Regions from separate parts of the Phytobacter sp. V69 genome, predicted to be linked through region 2. Evidence: predicted binding sites of a transcription regulator. Region 2 holds the regulator's gene; the other holds the start of a gene.

The links. Region 2 encodes Fur, which represses iron uptake genes when iron is present. Its sites were predicted from a motif close to ATAATAATGAGAACNACTATCAA; they were not measured.
Region 1: the regulator Fur is predicted to act here: its motif matches at 2,332-2,354, upstream of ACSZPU_RS15875 (Nramp family divalent metal transporter).

Annotation. Positions count from the first base shown of each region.
Region 1 is NZ_CBFFRL010000113.1:542-8,169, forward strand. Features, by position in the region: partial or broken gene ACSZPU_RS15865 (GGDEF domain-containing protein) at 1-828, shown strand, start outside; gene ACSZPU_RS15870 (NupC/NupG family nucleoside CNT transporter) at 856-2,043, opposite strand; gene ACSZPU_RS15875 (Nramp family divalent metal transporter) at 2,394-3,632, shown strand; gene ypeC (DUF2502 domain-containing protein YpeC) at 3,695-4,027, opposite strand; gene mgrA (L-glyceraldehyde 3-phosphate reductase) at 4,141-5,139, opposite strand; partial or broken gene ACSZPU_RS15890 (ion channel protein) at 5,247-5,849, opposite strand; gene ACSZPU_RS15895 (XRE family transcriptional regulator) at 6,047-6,775, opposite strand; partial or broken gene ACSZPU_RS15900 (helix-turn-helix domain-containing protein) at 7,026-7,235, shown strand; gene ACSZPU_RS15905 (Mu transposase C-terminal domain-containing protein) at 7,240-7,628, shown strand, end outside.
Region 2 is NZ_CBFFRL010000032.1:22,881-30,508, reverse strand. Features, by position in the region: gene pgm (phosphoglucomutase (alpha-D-glucose-1,6-bisphosphate-dependent)) at 1-822, opposite strand, end outside; gene seqA (replication initiation negative regulator SeqA) at 847-1,395, opposite strand; gene ybfF (esterase) at 1,579-2,352, shown strand; gene ybfE (LexA regulated protein) at 2,484-2,777, shown strand; gene fldA (flavodoxin FldA) at 2,927-3,457, shown strand; gene fur (ferric iron uptake transcriptional regulator) at 3,748-4,200, shown strand; gene chiQ (ChiQ/YbfN family lipoprotein) at 4,298-4,630, opposite strand; gene chiP (chitoporin ChiP) at 4,651-6,051, opposite strand; gene glnS (glutamine--tRNA ligase) at 6,445-7,628, opposite strand, start outside.

The DNA.
Region 1 (7,628 bases), on a different contig from region 2:
CTTTCTGAGCAGGCCTGTAATACCTCGCAGCCACTGGCATTGACGAACAGCCTCGATGAGGTGACGGATCAGACGACCGAACGCGTGTTGCTGCTTAACAAGGTCAAGCGTGCGCTGGATGAGCGCACCCTACAGCTCTATGCGCAGCCTATCAGTAATGCGCAGGGGCAGAGCTATCACGAAATTCTCTCGCGTCTGATTAGCGATGGCGAAGTGATAAATCCGGCGCAGTTCATCCCCGTCATTGCGCAGTTTAACCTCAGCACCCGCTTCGACATGCAGGTCATCGAAACCCTGTTGCAATGGATGCGGGCAAATCCTCAGTCAGGCGGTGAACTGCGCCAGCGCTTCTCGGTAAACCTGATGCCATTGACGTTAATGCAGAAAAACTTTGCTGAAAAATTGCTCGAACTCTTTGCGGATTACGCGATTTCTACCCATGAGATCATTATCGAAATCACCGAAGAGCAGGCATTTTCGCATTCGGAATTCAGCGTACAGAACATCCAGCAACTGCGACAGGCCGGCTTCAGAATTGCTATTGATGACTTTGGTACCGGGTTTGCCAATTTCGAACGCTTAAAGCGCCTGGAGGCGGATATCATCAAGATTGATGGCTGTTTTGTGCGGGATATCGCCAATGACCCGCAGGACGTCATGATTGTGAAATCCATCTGCGAGCTGGCGAAAGCGAAATCGCTGACGGTGGTTGCGGAATATGTTGAAACGCAGGAACAGCGCGCGCTGCTGTTGAATGCCGGGGTGGATTATTTGCAGGGATATTTACTGGGGAAACCGCAGCCGCTGGCCGCGCCAGGGAAGGAATAAACCGGGGTTACCCCCGGTTTGTCTGAATTACAGTACCAGTGCCGCGATAGATGCGGACAGGACGCTCACCAGCGTAGAACCGTAAACCAGTTTCAGGCCGAAACGGGATACCACGTTACCTTGCTCTTCGTTCAGGCCTTTGATTGCGCCTGCGATGATACCGATAGAAGAGAAGTTAGCGAAGGAAACCAGGAACACCGACAGGATGCCTTCCGCACGCGGAGACAGGCTGGATGCAATTTTCTGCAGATCCATCATGGCCACGAATTCGTTAGAAACCAGTTTGGTTGCCATGATACTGCCCACCTGCAGCGCTTCTGAGGACGGTACACCCATGACCCAGGCAATCGGGTAGAAAATGTAGCCCAGAATCCCCTGGAAGGAGATGCCGAGGATCGCGGCGAACAGGGCGTTCAGACCAGAAATCAGCGCGATAAAACCGATCAGCATTGCGGCAACGATAATCGCAACTTTGAAACCCGCCAGAATGTATTCACCCAGCATTTCGAAGAAGCTCTGACCTTCATGCAGGTTAGACATCTGCAGATTTTCTTCGCTCTCATCGACACGGTACGGGTTGATCAGAGACAGCACGATAAAGGTGCTGAACATGTTCAGAACCAGTGCGGCGACCACATATTTCGGCTGCAGCATAGTCATGTACGCGCCGACAATTGACATGGACACGGTAGACATCGCGGTTGCCGCCATGGTGTACATGCGGTTGCGCGACATTTTGCCGAGGATATCTTTATAAGCGATGAAGTTTTCGGACTGACCCAGAATCAAGGAGCTGACTGCGTTAAACGATTCCAGTTTGCCCATGCCGTTGACTTTGGACAGAACGGTACCGATAGCTCGAATGATAATCGGCAGCACTCGGATGTGTTGCAGAATACCGATCAGCGCGGAAATAAAGACAATCGGGCACAGCACTTTCAGGAAGAAGAACGCCAGGCCTTCATCGTTCATTTTGCCGAATACGAAGTTTGTCCCTTCGTTGGCAAATCCGAGCAGTTTTTCAAACATTTCGGAGAAGCCTTTCACAAAACCCAGACCTACGTCAGAGTTCAGGAAGAACCAGGCAAGCAATACTTCGATGACTAACAGTTGAACAACAAAGCGAATGCGGATTTTTTTGCGGTCGCTGCTTACAAGCAATGCAAGCAACGCCACAACGGCAAGCGCCAGAACAAAGTGCAGAACGCGGGACATATTTGCTCCAAATATGAGACGGGTAGTATTTTCGTGCACATTCTATGTAACAAGTGGAAAGAAAACGAGATCAAACTCACAGTATATTAATGACCTGTGACCAGACTCAAAATTAGTGATCCAACATACATTTCGGTTATGTTAAGTAATAGAGTGAAAAGTTGCATGAAATGCTAGACTCTTAACAAGATGATGTGATTTACATCGCATCCTCCCTGTCTTAAAAACATCCGGCCCTTCATCGTTTCTGGCTATCGAAGAAATCAAGCTAATCTACTCTAAATGAACTTGATAATCATTCTCATTTTGGTAGCATAAAACATAGCAAAGGCTATATTTAGGGGCAAGAAATGAACAACAGTCGCGTTGAGAGTAGCAGTGGGCGTGCAGCGCGTAAGTTAAAGCTCGCGTTAGTGGGACCTGCGTTCATTGCGGCGATCGGTTATATCGATCCGGGCAACTTTGCCACTAACATCCAGGCCGGAGCCAGCTTTGGCTACCAGCTGCTGTGGGTTGTCGTTTGGGCAAACCTGATGGCCATGCTGATTCAATTGCTGTCAGCAAAACTTGGCATTGCCACAGGCAAGAACCTCGCGGAACAAATTCGCGACCATTATCCGCGTCCGCTGGTCTGGTTCTACTGGGTACAGGCGGAAATTATCGTCATGGCTACCGATCTTGCTGAGTTTATTGGTGCGGCCATTGGTTTCAAACTGATTCTGGGCGTGTCGCTGCTACAGGGCGCCGTGCTGACCGGGATAGCCACCTTTTTAATTCTGATGCTGCAACGTCGCGGGCAAAAGCCCCTGGAAAAAGTGATTGGCGGCCTGCTGCTGTTCGTTGCGGCGGCTTACATTGTCGAGCTGGTGTTCTCGCGCCCTGAACTGGCACCGCTCAGTAAAGGTATCTTGATCCCAAGCCTGCCGGGCACCGAAGCCGTCTTCCTGGCCGCCGGCGTGCTGGGGGCGACGATCATGCCGCACGTGATCTATCTGCACTCCTCATTGACACAGTACCTGCATGAAGGGACGCGGCGCGAGCGCTATTCCGCCACGAAGTGGGATGTGGGCATTGCGATGACCATAGCCGGTTTTGTGAACCTGGCGATGATGGCCACCGCCGCGGCGGCATTTCACTTCAATGGGCATACCGGGATTGCTGATTTAGACGAAGCCTATTTAACCCTTGAGCCGTTATTAAGCCATGCGGCGGCAACCGTGTTTGGCCTCAGCCTGGTGGCTGCGGGCCTCTCCTCAACGGTAGTGGGCACGCTGGCGGGGCAGGTGGTGATGCAGGGGTTCGTGCGTTTCCACATTCCCCTGTGGGTGCGCCGGAGTATCACTATGATGCCGTCGTTTATCGTTATCCTGATGGGACTCGATCCCACACGCATTCTGGTGATGAGTCAGGTGCTGCTAAGTTTCGGTATCGCGCTGGCGCTGGTGCCATTGCTGATTTTTACCAGTGACCGTATATTGATGGGCGAACTGGTGAATACGCCGACCATTAAACGGGTTGGCTGGGTGATTGTGGTTTTGGTGGTGGCGTTGAATGGCTGGCTGTTGGTGGGCACCGCGTTAGGGGTGTAAATCTGCGAGAGTCACCAAAGAAAAAGGAGCGCCTGCGCTCCTTTTTTGTTGCCGCGTGTTTATTAGCGCCAGTGATCATGGCCGTGACCGCGTCCCGGGCCGCGATGGTCGTCGCGATCGCTCCAGCCTTCACGGTAGCCGCGTTCGTAGGCGTTATGGTTATCCCAGCCACGGTGGTAGCCGCGATCGTGCATGCGCCAGCGGTGGTCGCGCCATTCGTAATTGCGATGCCAGTAGTCGCGATCGCGCCAGCGTCCACCGTCCCAGTAATTGCCGTAATTGTCGCGATCGCCAATTTGCAATTTAATCGACGGCAGCAGTGTTATTTCGCCAGCGTTAGCGACCAGTGGGGCACATGCCATTAATACTGCTGCGAAAATCAGTGACCTGAACATAGTTTTCTCCTTCACGATCGGGTCTGTTGCAGCAATATTATGTAACGTCTACCCCCGCATCTTCGGCGAAACTCCTAAATCCAGAGTGGCAGCACTTTTTGCTAAAAATGCTGTTATTTTACACTGTTGAGGATGGCGTCAATCTCAGCACATTCCGCTTCGCTGAAATGGCGATTGCCCAGCATGCCAACTGCGTCGTCGAGCTGGCTGGTCTTACTCGCACCAATCAGCACCGACGTCACCTTGTCTCCACGCAGCACCCAGGCCAGCGCCATCTGTGACAGTTTTTGCCCACGACGCACGGCCAGGTCGTTCAGTTTGCGGACTTTTGCCAGCTTCTCGTCGGTAATCTGATCGGGATTGAGGAAACGGCTGCCGCTGGCTGCGCGTGAATCGGCCGGAATGCCATTCAGGTAGCGGTCGGTGAGTTGCCCGCCAGCCAGCGGTGAAAACGCAATGCTGCCCACGCCTGATTGCTGCAGTACCGTCAGCAGATCATCTTCCACCCAGCGCTCAAACATCGAGTATTTGGGCTGATGGATAAGGCAGGGCGTACCCAGATCATTGAGGATCTCAATGGCCTGACGCGCCAGATCCGCCGGGTAGTTCGACAGACCGATATACAGCGCCTTGCCCTGACGGACAACATGGTCCAGCGCCCGCATGGTCTCTTTCAGCGGCGTTTCCGGGTCCGGACGGTGGTGATAGAAAATATCGACATACTCAAGCCCCATCCGGCGCAGGCTTTGACTGAGGCTGGCAATCAGATATTTGCGCGAACCCCAGTCGCCGTAGGGGCCATCCCACATGGTGTAACCCGCTTTGGTGGAGATGATCAGCTCATCCCGGTACGGCAGAAAATCTTCCTGCAACAGGCGGCCAAAATTGCGTTCGGCAGAGCCCGGAGGCGGCCCGTAGTTATTGGCGATATCAAAATGGGTGATCCCCAGATCGAACGCATGTCTGAGTAACTGACGGCTGTTTTCAATAAGCGTGGCATCGCCAAAGTTATGCCACAGTCCAAGCGAGATTGCCGGAAGCTTAAGACCACTGTCACCGCAGCGGCGAAATTCCATTTTCTGATAGCGATCTTCGGAGGCCAAATAAACCATACATATGCCCTTAATGTCAGTGTATACGTTTACACAAGTGGTCTTCGAGCTTACACCAGCTTCTCGTTTCTCGCTGATTTCCTCTTATAAATTCTGGGCTTGCGCACCTATTTTTTGCGTGGTGCGATCATCACAGGCTTTCCTGCCAGCAGCAGCCAGGCAGGTAGCATCACGATACACAGCAGCGGCAGCAGGCTGGTATCCGGTACCACGGCTGCGGCCATAAACAGGCTCAGCCAGGCATCGCGGGTGACAACCAAAACCATGCCGAGGATGGCGCAGGAGATGGTAATCGCCGCCGGTACCGCATTGACGTGTTCATGCAGCATCAGGCCGAGAGCAACGCCGACAAACACCGCCGGGAAAATTCGACCACCGCGGAAACCACAGGCCGCGGCAACCACCAGCGCCGCCAGTTTTATCACCGCGAACAGCAGGTAATCGGTCACGCTGAAGGTCTGGGAAAACGCCATTTGCTGCATTTCATCCAGCCCTTTGAACAGGGTGATATTGCCGCCAATCACGCCAAGAATACCCAGAATAAAACCGCCGATCCCGAGCATCAGTACCGGGCTTTTCAGGCGGTGCATCAGCTGATGCAAGCGCGGCAGGCACCAGACCGCCACCATCCCCAACGCAATGGCAATGGCGCACACAACCGCGCCGCTGATGATATCCACCAGATGCATCTGCGGATAATGGGTGACCGGTGTGGGGGAGTGATCGTTTCTGCATAGAGGGATCGAGTGACGAAAAACGAGCCGAGGCCTTAAGCTAAGCGGGTTGCGAGGCGCGAGGATGATTCTGCACGGCTCGCTGAAAAATGAGAGTTTATGGGAAAAAACGCATTAAATTCTGCATTGTTTTGCCTTACGAGTTGTCATTGTTAATCATTTTTTAAGACGGTTTAAATCACTCTTCCATACCAGACAACTTTCCCTATTATGTCAAAGTCACTAGGGATATTATCCAATTCAATGATAAATGGCTCAAATGCTGGGTTAGTACTGCTGATGCGAAGCTGAGAGCCAGGCAACCGCTGAACCATTTTGACGAACAACTGACTGTCTAAACGGATAACATAAATGCCTTCTCGTGGATCTCGATCTTCATGATTCACTAGAATTATGTCTTTATCGTTTAGAACCCCCATCATGGAGTCACCTGAGACGCTAATGACCGAGAGTTTTCGTGGGTCAGCCTTCAAATGATTCACGACCCAATACCGACGAAAACTCACCGTAAACATAGGGCTCTCATCATCGTTCAATGCTCCGTATCCTGCTGATGCAGAAACATTGTATCGAGGTACGAAAACAAACTCATCCAAGTCAACCTGATTGCCTTTAACATCAAGCGCCGTTGCTCCAGATGTTGATGTAGGCAACAGTGATGAAGTTTCCTGCTCTTCACTTCCTGCAACCAGCCAGGCAACCGAAGTACTCAGGCATTCGGAAAGCCTCAGTATATGTGTGGCACTGGGTTCCCTCTCTTCATTTTCCCATGCTTGCAATGTTGATAACGCCACGCCCAGTTTCTCTGCGACATAACTTCTGGAGAGCTTTAGAGCTTCTCTTTGAGTTCGTATCCGAGCACCTATTTCACTCTTTAACTCATTTTCAGGTTTATTTCCCATATCTAGTAAATTCTCTCAACTTATTTTCAAGTTTTTCATGTTTTATCTAACTAACTGAATTAGTAGATAATTAACCAATATTTAGGTCTTTTTGGGGCAAATTAAACCTGAAAACAGACAAATAAATTCGTTTTCAGGTTTGCATGACTCGAATTCGATTATGTTGTACTTATGAGTTGAATCACGGAGATTAACCAATGAGTACATTTGAGAGCGCAAAAAAAGCCAGAAAGAATCTGACTGGCATAGAGCCGATATTGTTGCAGCTCTTCACAAACAGGGGTGGTCGCTACGTCGCTTATCACTGCACCATGGCTATAAAAGTGCAGGAGCATTAAAAAATGCATTGGACCGGCCTTGGCCAAAAGGTCAGCAAATCATTGCTGACGCAATTGGCATTTCACCAGATCAAATCTGGCCCACTCGTTATCATAAAGCATTTTCAGGTGAATGGAATTAATCATATGAACCAGAATAACCTGAAAACACATTATACCGCTCAAGAGCTTGCTGAGATGCGTTTACCTGGAATGCCGGAAACGCGTCCGGGCATAGTCGTAAGAGCAAAAAAACATCAATGGGTTTCACGTGCAAGATCTGGTCGAGGTGGTGGTATTGAGTATGCGATTGATAGCTTACCGCTTAGTGCCCAAGAAGTTATCCGGGCCCAGATATATCAAAATATTCTGGCTAATCATTCGACTGCTATCCCGGTGACCGCGCGTAAAACATCCACTGTAAAACAGCGCGAAGGACTGGAACTGATTCGTCAGTGTCCGGCGCTGCTTGAGCGTGAAGTAGGTTCGCTGACAGCAAAGCAAAAAGAGATCGCCGATGCCCGTGCCACGCTGGT
Region 2 (7,628 bases):
GTCTTTGTCGAGGTGCATAAAGCGGAAGGTTTGATCAACCTGATCGTTCACAATGGTCAGATCAAGTTTGTAGAATTCAGCAATCCGTTTCCAGTATTCGATACCGGAACCACCCAGCGGATCGACGCCCAGTTTCAGGCCCGCTTTCTGAATTGCCGCCATATCGACGATATCAGCCAGTCCTTCGATGAACGGCTGCACCAGATCCTGTTCTTTCACGTGACCCGACGCCAGCGCGGCATCCAGCGAAATGCGTTTCACGCCTTTCAGGCCATCCGCCAGCAGCGCGTTAGCGCGGTCTTCAACCACTTTGGTTACGTTGGTATCAGCCGGGCCACCGTTTGGCGGATTGTATTTGATACCACCGTCTTCCGGCGGGTTGTGCGACGGCGTAATGACGATACCGTCAGCCTGCGCGCCGCCTTTTTTATTGTGTACCAGGATAGCGTTAGATACCGCAGGGGTCGGCGTGAAGCCGTTATTTTCTTGCACAATCACGTCAACACCGTTTGCCGCCAGCACTTCCAGTACGGAGATAAACGCCGGTTCGGACAGAGCGTGCGTATCTTTACCGACATAGCACGGGCCAGTGATGCCATTTTTGGCACGCTCTTCGGCGATAGCCTGAGCGATGGCCAGAATGTGTTGTTCATTAAAGCTGTGACGCCCCGCGCTGCCGCGGTGACCTGACGTACCAAATTTTACCGCGTGCTCAGCGTTGCCGATGACAGGTTTCAGCACATAGTACTGCGCAGTAAGCTGGGCGATGTTAATCAAATCGCTCTGTTGCGCAGGTTGCCCCGCACGTTCGTGGTTAGCCATTGCCTGGTCCTTTTTATGCAAGGATTAAATTGTGCCGCAAACCTTTTCAATCAATTCCACCGGGAACTGCATTGACTGCATGATGTGTTCCACCATGCTGCATTTACGACCCGTATTCGTGTTGGTGATAACCCAGTACGGGGTATCAGGCACCTGTTTTGGCTTCGTCTGATTGCCGTTTTGCAACAGGGTATGTTCATCAGCCGCGAAGTATACGCGGGTGCGCCCGTGCAGAGACTCAGTGGATTCTGCAAAAGCCTTTGCATCTAATGAATAGAGTGTAGACAGCACCAGCATGAAGCGATTCACGGCTTTTTTCTGCTCCGCATACTCGTCAGAGAGCAGCAGTTCACGCACCGCGCGGACCTTGTCTTTCGCGGTATTAACCGGTTTGACTGCTTCAACCGTAACAGGTGCAGGCGTTTCTTTCGGGAGTTGAACAGCGGCAGCTGGCTGCGGGGCGGCGGAAAACTTCAACATGCGCCGTAAAATGTCGGATGCGCTCTCGCCAATGTGCTTTGTGTGGCTGGCAATATAACTGTAGAGCTCATCATCAACTTCGATCGTTTTCATCTTAATCCAGTGCAGTGTCTAATCTGAATACAAGTTATTGAGATTATAAAGTCAAATCTCAACAGCGGATAGCGTCAAACCAGGATGGCGGCAAAAGTCAGAATGTGTCTAAACCTTGCAGCCGGACGGCAGAATGTTCAACATGATACCTTAATCCGAAAGAGCGAAAAAAAGAACTTTGCCATGAAATTGAATACCCGAGCGCAATCTGCACAACAATCGCACAACAATTCTCCCATCGTGCTGGTTCACGGTTTATTTGGTAGCCTGGACAACCTTGGTGTACTCGCCCGCGACCTTGTTAATGACCATGACATTATTCAGGTTGATATGCGAAACCACGGCCTTTCCGCGCGTTCACCCGAGATGAATTACCCGGCGATGGCGCAGGATTTGCTCGATACCCTTGACGCCCACGGCATTGAACGTGCGACCTTTGTCGGCCACTCCATGGGCGGGAAAGCCGTTATGGCATTTACCGCACTGGCACCGGAACGCATCGATAAGCTTGTCGCTATCGACATCGCCCCGGTTAGCTATAACGTGCGTCGCCACGATGAAATTTTTGCCGCTATCAACGCTGCAACCGAGGCTAATGCCACCACACGCCAGCAGGCGGCAGTCGTCATGCGCGAATATATAGATGAAGAAGGGGTAATTCAGTTCCTGCTCAAGTCGTTTGTCGACGGCGAGTGGCGCTTCAATGTGCCAGCACTATGGGATCAATATCCCCATATCGTGGGCTGGGAAACGGTACCGGCCTGGAACCATCCAGCGCTCTTTATCCCCGGCGGTAACTCGCCGTATGTCACCGAACAGTATCGTGGCGAACTGCTGCAACAATTCCCGCAGGCACGTGCGCATGTGATAGCCGGAGCCGGGCACTGGGTGCATGCAGAAAAACCGGAAGCGGTTCTGCGCGCCATCCGTCGTTATCTCGCTGAAAAGACAAACTGATTAAAAACCCGGCGACCGGTTGCCGGAAAGCGCCCGGTCGTTGGCGTGTCCGCATCGCTGATGTATGATGGCGCGCTAATCAGCCCGGGCTATGACCCGATTGCTTGTACTTCCCGTAGTATTCTTAAATCATGGCTAAAGAACAAACGGACCGCACGACACTAGATCTGTTCGCGAATGAACGTCGCCCGGGACGTCCTAAAACCAATCCGCTCTCTCGCGACGAGCAATTGCGCGTGAATAAGCGCAATCAGCTTAAACGCGATAAAGTTCGTGGGCTTAAGCGCGTCGAATTAAAACTCAACGCAGAGGCTGTCGACGCGTTAAACGCGCTGGCGGACGCGCGCGAAATGAGCCGGAGTGAATTGATTGAAGAGATGTTACTGGCTCAGCTTAACGCGCTGAACAACCAGGAAATCCTCTAATTCATCGCAAAAATACACTTTCATGTTGCACAGAGTGCAGTCTTGCGTGATTGCAGTTTCCGCGTGCTTCTCTGATCTGCTATGATTGCCCTTATCCGTGGGCCAATCGCCACCACCATATCATTAAGTTTCAAGAGGTTATTTTACTCATGGCAATCACAGGCATTTTTTTCGGCAGCGATACTGGTAATACCGAAAACATCGCAAAGATGATCCAGGCTCAACTTGGTAAAGAAGTTGCCGATGTGCATGACATTGCTAAAAGCAGCAAAGAGGATTTAGAAGGTTACGACATCCTGCTGCTTGGCATTCCGACCTGGTATTATGGTGAAGCACAGTGTGACTGGGATGACTTTTTCCCGACGCTGGAAGATATCGATTTTAACGGCAAACTGGTTGCTCTGTTTGGCTGTGGCGACCAGGAAGACTATGCTGAGTACTTCTGTGATGCGCTGGGTACTATCCGCGACATCATTGAACCGCGCGGCGCAACCATCGTAGGCCACTGGCCGACCGAAGGTTACCATTTCGAAGCGTCCAAAGGCCTGGCAGATGACGATCACTTCGTTGGTCTGGCCATTGACGAAGACCGTCAGCCGGAACTGACCGCTGGTCGCGTCGACAAGTGGGTGAAACAGATTTCTGAAGAGCTGCACCTGCAAGAGATCATCAATGCCTGATGTTGTTTGGCGCAACCTGCTGGTTGCGCCTGATTAATAGATAAAAGCGATGGAAATAATTGCTACAATTTTTTAACTTTTTTCTCCAGCGCTGTACAATGGCCCCTGGTTAAAACGGGTAACGCAAAAGGACTTTGTTGGCGCTGCCACGTTTTAAAAGCTTACTTTACTTGAGGACTTGCAGTTTTCATTCAGGCATGGCAGTTCTATAATGAGACGCATTATCCCAGGTGCATTCCTTGTAGCTTCCCGACGGGAAGTGAATCGTTTAGCAACAGGACAGATTCCGCATGACTGACAACAATACCGCATTAAAGAAGGCCGGCCTGAAAGTCACGCTTCCTCGGTTAAAAATCCTGGAAGTGCTTCAGGAGCCGGAGAACCACCATGTCAGTGCGGAAGATTTATATAAGCGCTTGATCGACATGGGCGAAGAGATTGGGCTGGCGACTGTGTACCGTGTACTCAACCAGTTCGATGATGCCGGGATCGTGACCCGCCATAATTTCGAAGGCGGTAAATCCGTCTTTGAGCTGACGCAGCAACATCACCACGACCACTTAATTTGCCTGGATTGCGGCAAAGTGATCGAGTTCAGTGATGACTCTATCGAAGCGCGTCAGCGTGAGATTGCATCCAGACACGGTATTCGTCTGACTAACCACAGCCTCTACCTCTATGGCCACTGTGCCGAGGGTGACTGCCGTACAGACGATAACGCGCACGAAGCGACGGATAAATAATCCTCGCTTCTCTCTAAAGCCAACCTCCGGGTTGGCTTTTTTATTTCTGCGTATCGCAAAGACAAAAAAGCCCGCCGAAGCGGGCTATCTCACACGGTTAATTCAGCGCGTTATGCTGGCGAATCTCCTGCCAGATCTGATCACAACGCGCTTTTACCGCCTGGCCGTTACCGGTATGCGTTGCTTCAAGACACTGCTGATAATCCAGCGTGCGCACACTCTCTTGTTCCGCGAATTGCTGGTGTGCTTTCTCTTTACGCAGTACATCCAGCACGCTTCTGCAGGCCGCCGTTTTCTCCGGCGAGCCCTCAGCCGTATTGATACAGGCGCTGTAAGCCTCTTTTAAGCGGGCATCTTCCTTTGGCGCCTGTGGCTGTTGTACGCAGGCAGCCAGTCCCAGCGTCATCAGAACAAGCAGTATTGGTTTCATCGTCATGGCATTCCCTCGCATCAGAAGATATTCAACGGCGCAATGACGATAAATTTCACGTCGCGTTCGTCCTGGAAGATGTTGTTATACCCGCCGCCCCAGCTCGGGATATCGGAGTGGTTGTCGTACTGGGTAAAGTGCAGTTTAAACAGGGTGCCTTTTGCCATCCCTTCCTGCACGGTGTACAGCAGGTCGAGGCTGTAAGCCGACTCTTTGATGGAATTCCCCGCATCGTAGTATTTGTCTCCGGAAGAAACATTGGACGGTTTCGCATCCCAGCCATAGACATACGATGCACCTACCGCCCAGCCCGGCAGATTCCAGTCTTTCAGGTCATACATTGCACCAACAAAGACCGACTTTTCGTTATGGGCGTTGAAGTCAGAACGGTTATCCCACCAGATATCCAGGCGACCATTGGAAGATCCGTAGAGGGGCGTCATACGTGAATTGAAATAGCCCTGGCGGCCATCGGCTTTAACCCAGGTTCCCTCAAGACGCAAATCCACCGGACCAACCGTATAACCAAAAGTGAGCGCCTGCAGCCACGCGGTACCGTCGTAGATATCATTGATGGTGTTGTTATCGGCCTTATCGCGCGAGCCGTAGAACTGATAACTGGTGGAAAGGGGATTCCCCGCGACCTCAAATTTGTAGCTGGCTTTGGCAAAATATTGATCAACATAGCCCTGCGCCTGACCAAACGCGGCCTCGAGGAGCAGATCGTTTTTAAAGTCGTAAGACGCGCCTAGAGAATGGACGTAATTGATTTTGCTTACGCGATCATTTTGGTAGAAGTGATCCGTTTCGTTATACCACGGCGCTTTATATTCATTGGCCCACATATACGAGAAACTCAGCACGCCAGAGTCGTCATAATCCAGTTTCGCCCCAGCCTCAGCCCCCTGATAGGTGCCAGGCATAAAGCTCCAGTTTGATGCCAGCAGGGTTTGCCCGCTGGGCTGAATATACCCTGCCCTCGCCCACACCGGGCCATATTTGAACTTCGCCGCTGCCTTATAAAGGCTTGCCCCGCTGCGATCGCCGGCCCAGTCTTCGTCATACACTTTGTGGCTATTGGAGAACGCGATTTCATTCGGGTGCGCACTTCCTGAGGATTCAGCCATTTCAATCGCCGCGAAAGCCGCGATATCAATACCGAACATATCGGCAGCATAGCCAGACTGGAAATCAAGATTGGTATTCCAGGTGGAGTGCGCGAGGTTGGTTTTGTATTTATCGCCGTCGGTGACATCTTTGCGATCACGCTGGCGCTGCCAGTAGTAAATCCCACCGGTGAGCGTGGAGTCATCCACAAAGCCAGCGGCACTGACGGAAGGGGCGAAAGTTAAACCTGATAATGCGGTGGCGCAGGCAATAGCCAACGCTAACGCCTTACGTTGAGCGTTAAACGCGTTCATGAGTGTTCCTCTTTGACAAAAACATAAAAGTGCTGTGCAAATGCAAACAGCAATAAAATAAAAAAATTAAATATTACTGATAGTTATAGAAAATGTTTCTATTCCTATCGCTTGTAAGCATATTTTTCGCGACGCGAATTATCAAGTCTTAATGGGAACGGAATACAGGGATTATGACGGACAACACAGATTTGCGGATTATCAGCTGAGTGCTTACACAGCAAGGCTTACAGGCTAATTTAACTCGAATTATCAATAAATAAATGAAAAGATGATTGGATAAAATTAAAACAATAGTTTAGAAAAAAGAAAGATGGCAGGATCTTATTTTTAATTGAGAAATAAAAAAACGCTGCACAAGGCAGCGTTTTTTAGCGTTCAGGCAAGATGCGATTACTCGCCGATTTTTGCCCAGGTATCGCGAAGACCCACGGTGCGGTTGAACACCAGTTTGTCAGCCGTTGCATAACGGCTATCAAGGCAGAAGTAGCCTTCACGCTCAAACTGGTAAGCTGTGCCCGTTGCGGCAGCCTGCAGTGACGGCTCAGCGTAACCCTGTTTGATGACCAGAGATTCCGGGTTCATCACGGTCAGGAAGTCTTCTGCTGCGCCCGGGTTTGGCACGCTGAACAGACGGTCGTACAGACGAATTTCCACCGGCAGCGCGTGGGCAGCGCTCACCCAGTGAATAACGCCTTTCACTTTGCGGCCATCGGCAGGATCTTTGCTCAGGGTGTCGGCATCGTAACTGCAGAAGATGGTGGTGATGTTGCCTTCCGCGTCTTTCTCGACGCGTTCCGCTTTGATCACGTACGCGTTACGCAAGCGAACTTCTTTGCCCAGCACCAGACGCTTGTACTGTTTGTTGGCTTCTTCACGGAAGTCTGCGCGATCGATCCAGATTTCACCGCTAAACGGCACATCACGGCTGCCCATTTCCGGTTTGTTCGGATGGTTAAGCATCGAAACCACTTCGCTTGCGCCCTGCGGATAGTTTTCGATAACCAGTTTAACCGGATCGATAACCGCCATGGCGCGCGGTGCGTTTTCATTCAGATCTTCACGGATGCAAGATTCCAGTGAAGCCATCTCAATGGTGTTGTCCTGCTTGGTGATACCGATACGCTTACAGAACTCACGGATGGAGGCGGAGGTGTAGCCACGACGACGCAGACCCGAGATAGTCGGCATACGCGGGTCATCCCAGCCTTCAACATGCTTGTCGGTCACCAGCAGGTTCAGCTTACGCTTGGACATGACGGTGTATTCCAGGTTCAGACGGGAGAACTCGTACTGACGCGGGTGAACCGGAATGGTGATGTTGTCCAGCACCCAGTCGTACAGACGACGGTTGTCCTGGAATTCCAACGTACACAGGGAATGCGTAATGCCTTCCAGCGCATCGCTGATACAGTGGGTGAAGTCGTACATCGGGTAGATGCACCACTTGCTGCCGGTCTGGTGGTGATCGGCAAATTTAATGCGGTACAGCACCGGGTCGCGCAAAACGATAAACGGCGAGGCCATATCGATTTTTGCACGCAGGCAGGCTTTACCTTCTTCAAAACCACCGGCAC